DNA from 2 places in the Arthrobacter sp. GmRoot5-12 genome. Region 1 is predicted to be linked to the other one. Evidence: riboswitches for the same ligand, from Rfam matches in the RefSeq annotation. Region 1 holds a riboswitch; the other holds the start of a gene.
What was found. Region 1 has a riboswitch for cyclic di-AMP ahead of AC6JAM_RS04640 (C40 family peptidase). Riboswitches for the same ligand answer to the same signal wherever they lie in the genome.
Positions count from the first base shown of each region.

Region 2: linked by a shared signal. The riboswitch ahead of AC6JAM_RS18220 (C40 family peptidase) and the one ahead of AC6JAM_RS04640 (C40 family peptidase) in region 1 are both predicted to bind cyclic di-AMP.

Region 1 is NZ_AP046056.1:1,036,635-1,040,840, reverse strand. Features, by position in the region: gene serC (phosphoserine transaminase) at 1-15, opposite strand, end outside; gene AC6JAM_RS04650 (iron-dependent transcriptional repressor DtxR) at 309-1,010, shown strand; cyclic di-AMP (ydaO/yuaA leader) riboswitch at 1,136-1,360, shown strand; gene AC6JAM_RS04645 (M23 family metallopeptidase) at 1,373-2,194, shown strand; cyclic di-AMP (ydaO/yuaA leader) riboswitch at 2,323-2,502, shown strand; gene AC6JAM_RS04640 (C40 family peptidase) at 2,573-3,250, shown strand; gene AC6JAM_RS04635 (NlpC/P60 family protein) at 3,414-4,181, shown strand.
Region 2 is NZ_AP046056.1:3,917,066-3,921,271, forward strand. Features, by position in the region: gene AC6JAM_RS18215 (protein adenylyltransferase SelO) at 1-1,430, shown strand, start outside; gene AC6JAM_RS18220 (C40 family peptidase) at 1,557-2,390, opposite strand; cyclic di-AMP (ydaO/yuaA leader) riboswitch at 2,394-2,564, opposite strand; gene AC6JAM_RS18225 (coiled-coil domain-containing protein) at 2,825-4,192, shown strand.

The sequences.
Region 1 (4,206 bases):
GCTGGTGTCGCTCACAGGTGCTCCAATTCGGCGGGGACAAAAGTTTGGTCCGGAAGGGCGGGCGGTCGGTGGCCGGCAGCGCCGGTGGCTGCGCTGCGGGCCATTCCCATTCTGCCTGAACCGCCGCCGGGGGCGGGAGCCAGGCCCGTCATAGTCCGGACAGTGAGACGTGCCGTCCCCGCGCAGCCCCTCGGGGCGCGGCTATTCGGACAAAGTCAAAATAGGCTAAGCTTTCCCCCGGACTACTTTGCGCGAAGAGGCGATACGGTGGGACAACGCAAGGTACTGCGCTCGAGGAGCTGAGCTGGATGACGGATCTGATCGACACTACGGAGATGTACCTCAGGACCATTCTGGAGCTTGAGGAAGAAAACATCGTTGCCCTTCGGGCCCGTATCGCCGAGCGTCTGCGCCACTCCGGTCCCACCGTTTCCCAGACCATCGGCCGCATGGAGCGGGACGGGCTGGTGGTCGTATCCGGCGACCGGCACCTGGAACTCACGGACACGGGCCGCAAGCGCGCCACGGAGGTCATGCGGAAGCACCGGCTGGCCGAACGCCTGCTGGCAGACGTCATTGGCCTGGACTGGGCCTACGTCCACGACGAAGCCTGCCGCTGGGAACATGTCATGAGCGAGCGCGTTGAGCGCCGCATCTACGAGATGCTGGACCACCCCACCGAGTCGCCGTACGGCAACCCCATCCCTGGCCTTGCGGCGCTGGGCGGCCAGGCGGGGCCCGGCTTTGCCGACGGCGCCATCAGCCTGGTGGAAGCGATGAAGAATTACGGGCCCGCCTCCGGAGTGACCATCAGCCGCCTGGCGGAGCCGATCCAGGTGGAACCGGAACTGCTGGCGCAGCTGGACGAGGGCGGTATCCGGCCGGGTGCCGCCGTGGCGCTGGAACGCGTGGGCGAATACATCTCCGTGCGGGTCCCTGGAATCGAAGGCGCATTGGAGCTGCCGCCCGAGGTTGCCGCCCACGTCTTTGTGGCCATCAGCCAGCCCTGATCGGGGCGCCCATACCCCACAGAGGGGCAACCACGCAAAGGTAACGGAATTGTTACCTAGGGTCTTAAGCCCCTATAGTGGAACCAAGCGTTGATACATAAGCGTTACCTGATCCGGAGCCGAGCTCTGCCAGCGGGCCAGGTGCACGAGTCGTTACTGGCAGAGGCGGGGGAACCACAAGCGGCAGCGGGGGACTGCCTTGGGGTGAAGTCCGTCAGCAGCAAGCCTCTCCAGTGAAGGATTCTTCCGGGAATACCCCCTGTGCAGAAGCTTGCCTAAGGCGGACCGGGTCTTTGATCTCTCTGACCCGAATCCGACAGCTAACTCCGCAGGCTTCTTCCAGAGAGGAACCCTTCTTGACCATGCAGACCTCCCGGGGCCGCCGCCGCGCGGCCGGCCCCCCTTCGGCACCCCGGGTTGCCGAAGTTGTCGCAGCGGAGCGCCCCCGCGACCTGCATCGTGACGCGCGCCGCCGCCGGGGTCCCTTCCGGCAGATGACGGAGTTTGCCGCCGCCAGCGGTATTGGCCAAAAAGCCGGCATTGCCCTTGCCGCCACAGGCCTGGTGCTGACGGTCACGGTGCCCGCCACGAGTCCCGTCATGGCCACGGATGCCGCCGGCAGTGCCCCCATGGCCGCGTCCGCCGTCAGCCCCCAGCCCCAGATCTCGGCCGATGTCGGAGCACAGATCGACTTCAGCCGGTCGGCCGTGGTGACCCAGGCCGACCCGGACGGGAAGCTGAAGCAACTCCTGAGCGCCCAGTCCGCCGGCTCCGTCACGCGTGCCGCTTCGGCCGGCACCCTGGCTGCACCCCTCGCCTCCCTCACCACCGCTTCCCCCTTCGGCTACCGGGTCAGTCCGATCACCGGAGGCTCCGGAGACTTCCACCGGGGCCAGGACTTCGTGGCGCAGTGCGGGACCTCGGTCCTGGCCGCCGCGACAGGTACCGTGACCTTTGCCGGCTGGCACCAGTTCGGTGGCGGAAACCGCGTGGTCATTGACCACGGCAACGGGCTGGAGACCACCTACAACCATCTCTCGTCCTTCAACGTCAAGGTGGGCCAGACCGTCTCCCGCGGGGACGTGGTGGCACTGAGCGGTACCACGGGCGCATCCACTGGCTGCCACCTCCACTTCGAGGTGCAGGTCAATGGCGAAGTTGTCGATCCCATGGGCTGGCTGTAGCCAAATGGTTGCCCGCTCTCACATGTCCGCGACGCGCCGTGACCTGAATGTGACATTGAAGCAAAACTGCTGTACCGTCTAACTCGCGTCAACTTTTCCGAAGTTGACGCTCTTGAGTGGATTGCCTAACTCTGCCACCGCTCAAGGTCCGTTCGCATTTCATCGTCTGGCAGGGGCGGGGGAACCAATTTTGGCCTTCATGTTCAGAAGGCCTTGGGGTTAAGTCACAAGCTTCCCAGGAAGCAGCGTGGCCGGGTGACTCCCATCCGAATCCGACAGCTCACCTCGCAGGCATTGGGAGAGGCTACCTTCGTGTCTTCACGCCATCATTCTGCGCGCCACCGTGCGCAAACGGTTCGCACCAACCCCCTGGACGCCATGTCCAAGGCCGTCAGTGCAAATGCCGGGACCGTAGGCCGCCAGGCTGCCGTTGTGGCAGCGGCTTCCGGCCTCATCCTGAGCATGGGCCTGCCCGCCACGGCAGCTGACACCACGGCCGGTGTCTCTGCCTCCACCGAGTCCGGCTCGTCCCAGGCAGCCCTCGCTGTCACGGCCGCACCCACGGCCACGGTGTCCTTCGAGCGTCCGGTCGTCAAGACCACCGCTGCTCCGAAGGTGGAAGCGGTGCGTACCCAGTCCACGGCCTCGGCGAACCGCGCCACCACTGCAGGCCAGGAGGCGTCTCCGGCCGCCAAGACGGCGGAGACCGTATCCGCTGCGGCAACCTCGGGCATCGCTGCCATCGCCTACACCGGCATCGGCCACTCCTACGTGTGGGGCGGCACCAGCCCGGTCACCGGCTGGGACTGCTCCGGGTTCGTGCAGTGGGTTTACGCCCAGGCCGGAATCAGCATCCCCCGCACCAATGCGTGGAGCATCATGACTCCCACCTCCACCCCGCAGCCGGGTGACCTGGTTGTCCAGAACGGTGGCGCGCACGTCGGCATCTACGTCGGCAACGGCATGATGATCAGCGCACTCAACCCCTCCCAGGGCACGCTGCTCCACTCGCCTGCAGCCACTGGCACCTCCTCGTACTACCACTACGGCAACTAGTTCTTGGGCTTAACGCTCCAAGGGCTATTTCTTTGCCCAAGGCTTTTTCGCTAGAAACCACATCCCCGTTCGGGACGCGCCGACGTACCCCCAAGATGCCGGCGCGTCCAACAACCTTCGCCTGCCTACAAGCGGTTTGAGGGAAAAACGAAAGAGAGAACTGATGACGACTCGTGCCACCGCACGGCATCGCGCCGAGGTCACCAAAACCAACTCGATCGCTGTTATTGCAAAGGCCGTCAGCGACAACGCAGGCGGCATGGGCCGCCAGGCTGCGGTTATCGCTGCCGCTTCCGGCCTGGTCCTGACCAGCGGCATCGCGGCCAACGCTGCCGACGCCAACGTCAAGCGTGATTCCGCTCCGGCGTCCGCACTGGAAGTTGAATCCGCAATCGACGCCCCGATTTCCGCGGCTTCCACCATCGCCATCAGCTACGAGAAGCCCGCTGTCACCACCACGCCGGCTCCCGTCGCCGAGCCTGAGCCCCAGGTCGAGGTGCAGGAAGCTGCTCCTGCCGCCGAGCCCGTTGCGGCTCCCAAGGTCACCGCCAAGGTTGCCACCGCTGCTGCTCCGGCCGCTCCCGCTGCCCAGGCTTCCGCCAGCGGCAAGGGCGCTGCAATCCTCTCGGCCGCCTACGCCCAGCTCGGCGTTATGCAGGACTGCACCATGCTGGTCACCAACTCGCTGGCCGCCGTCGGCATCCACTTCCATGACTGGCCCGCCGGCTACCTGTCCCTGGGCCGCACCGTGAGTGCAGCCGAAGCGCAGCCGGGCGACCTGATCTACTACGCTGACGGCGGCGCGGGCATGGCCCACATTGCTGTCTACGCCGGAAACGGCATGGCAGTCCACGGCGGCTACAACGGAAACCAGACTGTGGTCTTCAGCGCAAACGTGGGTTCCGGCCCCGTGTTCATCCGCGTCAACTAAGCATCCCAAGGCAGGCCTGAACGGC
Region 2 (4,206 bases), 2.9 Mb from region 1:
ACGGCCGTTTCGCCCGGGAACTGTCGGAACTCGCCGTTCCCTGGCAGGCCGAGGAAGCCCCCAGCCCCGAGCTCCTGGTCCTGAACGACAGGCTCGCACGCGACCTGGGCCTGGACCCAGGGTACCTTCGCAGTCCCGAAGGGGTGCGGCTCCTGGTGGGCAACCACGTTCCGGCGGGCGCCACCCCGGTGGCGCAGGCCTACGCGGGCCACCAGTTCGGCGGCTACTCTCCGCTGCTTGGCGACGGACGCGCCCTGCTGCTTGGTGAGGTCACGGACAAAGGCGGCCGCCTCCTGGACCTCCATCTCAAAGGCTCGGGGCGCACGCCGTTTGCCCGCGCCGGGGACGGACGTGCCGTCGTCGGGCCCATGCTCCGTGAGTACGTGGTAAGTGAAGCCATGCATGCCCTGCACATTCCCACCACCCGCTCGCTCGCCGTCGTGGCAACTGGCCGGCAGGTCAGGCGTGACGGCATGCTGCCCGGTGCGGTCCTGGCGCGGGTTGCCGGCAGCCACCTGCGCGTCGGCAGCTTCCAGTACGCGCGGGCCACGGAAAACTTCGAGCTGCTGAAGCGGCTGGCGGATTTCGCCATCGGCAGGCACTACCCGCACGCTGCCGGCGCCCCAAACCCCTACCTGGAGTTGTTCGCCTCGGTGGTCTCCGCCCAGGCGGACCTGGTGGCCCGGTGGATGCTGGTGGGGTTCGTGCACGGGGTCATGAATACGGACAATATGACCATCTCAGGGGAAACCATCGACTACGGCCCGTGCGCGTTCATGGATGTGTTCAATCCCGCCGCTGTCTACAGTTCCATCGACGTCAGCGGACGCTACGCCTACGCCAACCAGCCGGTGCTGGCCGAATGGAACCTTGCACGGCTGGCGGAGGCAATGCTGCCGCTGATCGACGGGGACCAGGAAAAGGCGGTTGCCCCCGCGGTGGAGGTACTTGGCGGATTCCGCGGACAGTACAGCCAGGCGTGGTCCGGCGGCATGAAGGCCAAGCTGGGCCTGTCGGGGGATGCGGACAGCGACGCCGCCTCCGCCCTGGTGGACGGTGCCATTGCCATCCTGAAGGACGGGCCGGTGGACTACACCTTGTTCTTCCGGAACCTGGGCAAGGCCGCGCGGGGGGACCTCCGTCCCGTGCGCGGCATGGTCCTGGACCTTGAAGCGTTCGACGCCTGGGCGGAGCGGTGGCAGGCCCTGGGGCCCGACGCGGAACTGATGGACAGCGTGAACCCTGCCTATATTCCGCGGAACCACCTCGTGGAAGAGGCGCTGTCCGCCGCCACTGACGGAAACCTGGCTCCCCTGCAGCAGTTGCTCGAGGCCGTCGGCAGCCCCTTCGCCGAGCGGCCGGGCCTGGAACGCTACGCCGAAGGTGCCCCTGAGGATTTCGGCACCTACATGACCTTCTGCGGGACGTGACTGTTCAGCGGTACGGTGCGGAAATGACAGGAGGGCGGCAGCCGGGAATACCCGGCTGCCGCCCTCCTGTCTAAGAACAGCTTTGCTGTTTAGTACCAGCCTGCTGCTGCCAAAGCGTTGCGAAGGCTAGGCTACGCGGACTGCGGAGTAGCCGCCGAGCCAGCTGATGGAGTGGACCTCGGTGCTGTAGCCGTTGACGCCGCCGCTCACAACCTGGCCGTTGCCGGCGTACACGCCCACGTGGCCGGAGGTGATGATCAGGTCGCCGGGGGCGGGAGCGCCGACAACGGTTCCGTACTGGAAGAACTGCGTGGGGGCCAGGTCGCCGACGGACTTGCCGACGGAGCGCAGGGCCTTCTCAACCATTGCGGTGCAGTCCTGGTTCACGCCGACCTGGCTGTAAGCGGATGCCAGGATGGCAGCGCCGGTCCCGGTGCCGGTGGACGCCGCCGGGGCGGCTGAGGCGTAGGACATGTTCATGCCGGTGTTTGCCGGTGCGGTTGCGGCTGCCGTCTGGACGGGAGCTGCTGCCGGCGCCGGGGCTGCGGTGTGGCCAGCGCCGGGGATCTGGATCTGGTCACCGGGGTAGATGATGGAGGACAGTCCCAGTCCGTTGGCGGCAAGGACGTCGTTGAGGCTGACGCCATGGGCGGCCGCGATGGCCCCGATGGTGTCGCCGGACACCACCGTGTGGACGGTTCCTGCTGCTGCGGCGGGTGCTGCTGCCGGGGCAGGTGCGGAGTATGCCTGGACGCTGGTGTTCTCAGTGGTGTCCGGGCCGGTGACACCTGCATGGGCCGGGGCTCCGACGCCAAAGGCAATACCGGACGCTGCAGCAACGGCAAGCGCCGGACGGCCCAGCGAACGGGCCTGGGACTTGGCGGTTACGGCGAGGCCCTCGAGCACAATGGAGCGGGCCGGAGTCGCGCGGTGACGGGCAGTGGTGGAAATTTTTGACACAGTTGATCGCCTCTCCCATGCCTGCGGGGTGAGCTGTCGGGTTCGGGCTGGAGATACCCGGCCGGTAGCTGGCTCCGCGGGCGGAGGCGCTAACGACTTAACCCCAAGGCCACATGTGGCCGTAGAAACTTGGTTCCCCCGTCCCTGCCAAACGGAAAGCGGTTGAATCCCATGATCAGCGGCAGGGCTCGGCATGCTGACGGGAATGTCCCGTCTGAGAGGGACACCAAACGACCATAACCCGCGCTGCCCCCGATTGTCACATTTGGATAACATACGAGGCTCCCCTCTCAATTGCGCAAACGTCTTGATGTACTTCGCATTTCGGGCGGTGACCTCGACCGATGCAGGCAGGGTCTTTATCGCTGCAAACGGTAACAATGTGGCCACGGACGCGCCCTCGGGGGCCGCGCCGGACGGTAAGCTTCGGGACTATGCCCCTGTTCGTGACCAGCCGAGGGATCCCGCTCCTCGGTGGCGTGCTGGCCATCGCCCTGGCCGCCGCCACCGTGCTGCCGGCCGCAGCGGAGGAGCCGCCGCCCGGCGGATATCCCTCCTGGTCGGATGTGCAGCAGGCGCAGTCGTCCGAAGCGGCAAAAGCTGCAGAAATTGCCACCATCGACGGGCTCTTGACCGGCCTGCAGGCGCAGTCGGAGGCAGCCGGGGACGCAGCCGTACGGTCGGCCGCCGAATACGCTGCCGCGGATGCAGAGCTCCAGTCCGCCACATCACGCCTGGAAACCCTGTCCGCACGGGCCGCCCGCGCAAACGACGAAGTGGCCCGGTACCGGAAGGACCTCGGCGCCCTGGCCGTGCAGTCGTACAAGACAGGCGGGACCAACGCCGGGTTCTTCGTGGCGCTGGACGCCCTGGGGACCAACAGCGTCCAGGGCCTCAACCTCGTCAAGCTCGTGGGGGACAAGACGGCCGCGTTGGTGGTCAAGGCGGCGGCGGCCGGAAAGGTATCCGCTGCCCTGGTGGAACAGGAAAAGGTTGCCAGGAGCGAACGGGAGCGCCTGTCCGGGGAGGCAAAGGCAAAAGCCGGGGCAGCCAGTTCCGCCAGGGACGCACTGGCACGGCAGGTGGCCGAGGAGCAGCGGCACGGCGGCGAGCTAACGGCCCAGCTTGCCGCCCTGAAAGGGACGACGGCGGCGCTTGAGGGGGAGTACCGCCAAGGCCAGGCTGCGCTGGCTGCCTACGAGGCGGCCCAGGCGGCCAAGCGCGCCGCAGCGGAGGAGCAGGCCCGCCGCCAGGCCGAAGCGGCCGCCAGGGCCGCCGCGGCGGCCGCCCAGCAGCCCAGGCCGCCCGCACCAGCCGCCCCAGCCGCCGTGGGCGGCAATCCTGTCCCGGTGAATCCAGCCCCTGCCAATCCTGTCCCGGCCAACCCTCCGCCGGCCAACCCTGTCCCTTCCGTTCCGGAGGCGCCGCCAGCCGAGCCGGCCCTGCCCAGCCCGCCCGCCGTCGTCGTGCCTTCCATTCCCGGTGGAGCGGTCAACGATCCGGCAGGGGCGAAAAGCTACGCGTCCGGACGCCTTGCCGCTTTCGGCTGGGGCCAGGACCAGTTCCTGTGCCTGGCCCAGTTGTGGACCAAGGAATCCAACTGGCTGACCACCGCCACCAACGCGTGGTCCGGGGCCTACGGAATTGCCCAGGCACTGCCGCCCGGCAAGTATGCCAGCGCCGGGAGCGACTGGCTGACCAGCTACCGGACGCAGATCGAATGGGGCCTGGGCTACATCCGTGACCGCTACGGGTCGCCCTGCGGGGCATGGAACCATTCCGTATCCCTGAACTGGTACTGACTGACGCGCTAGGC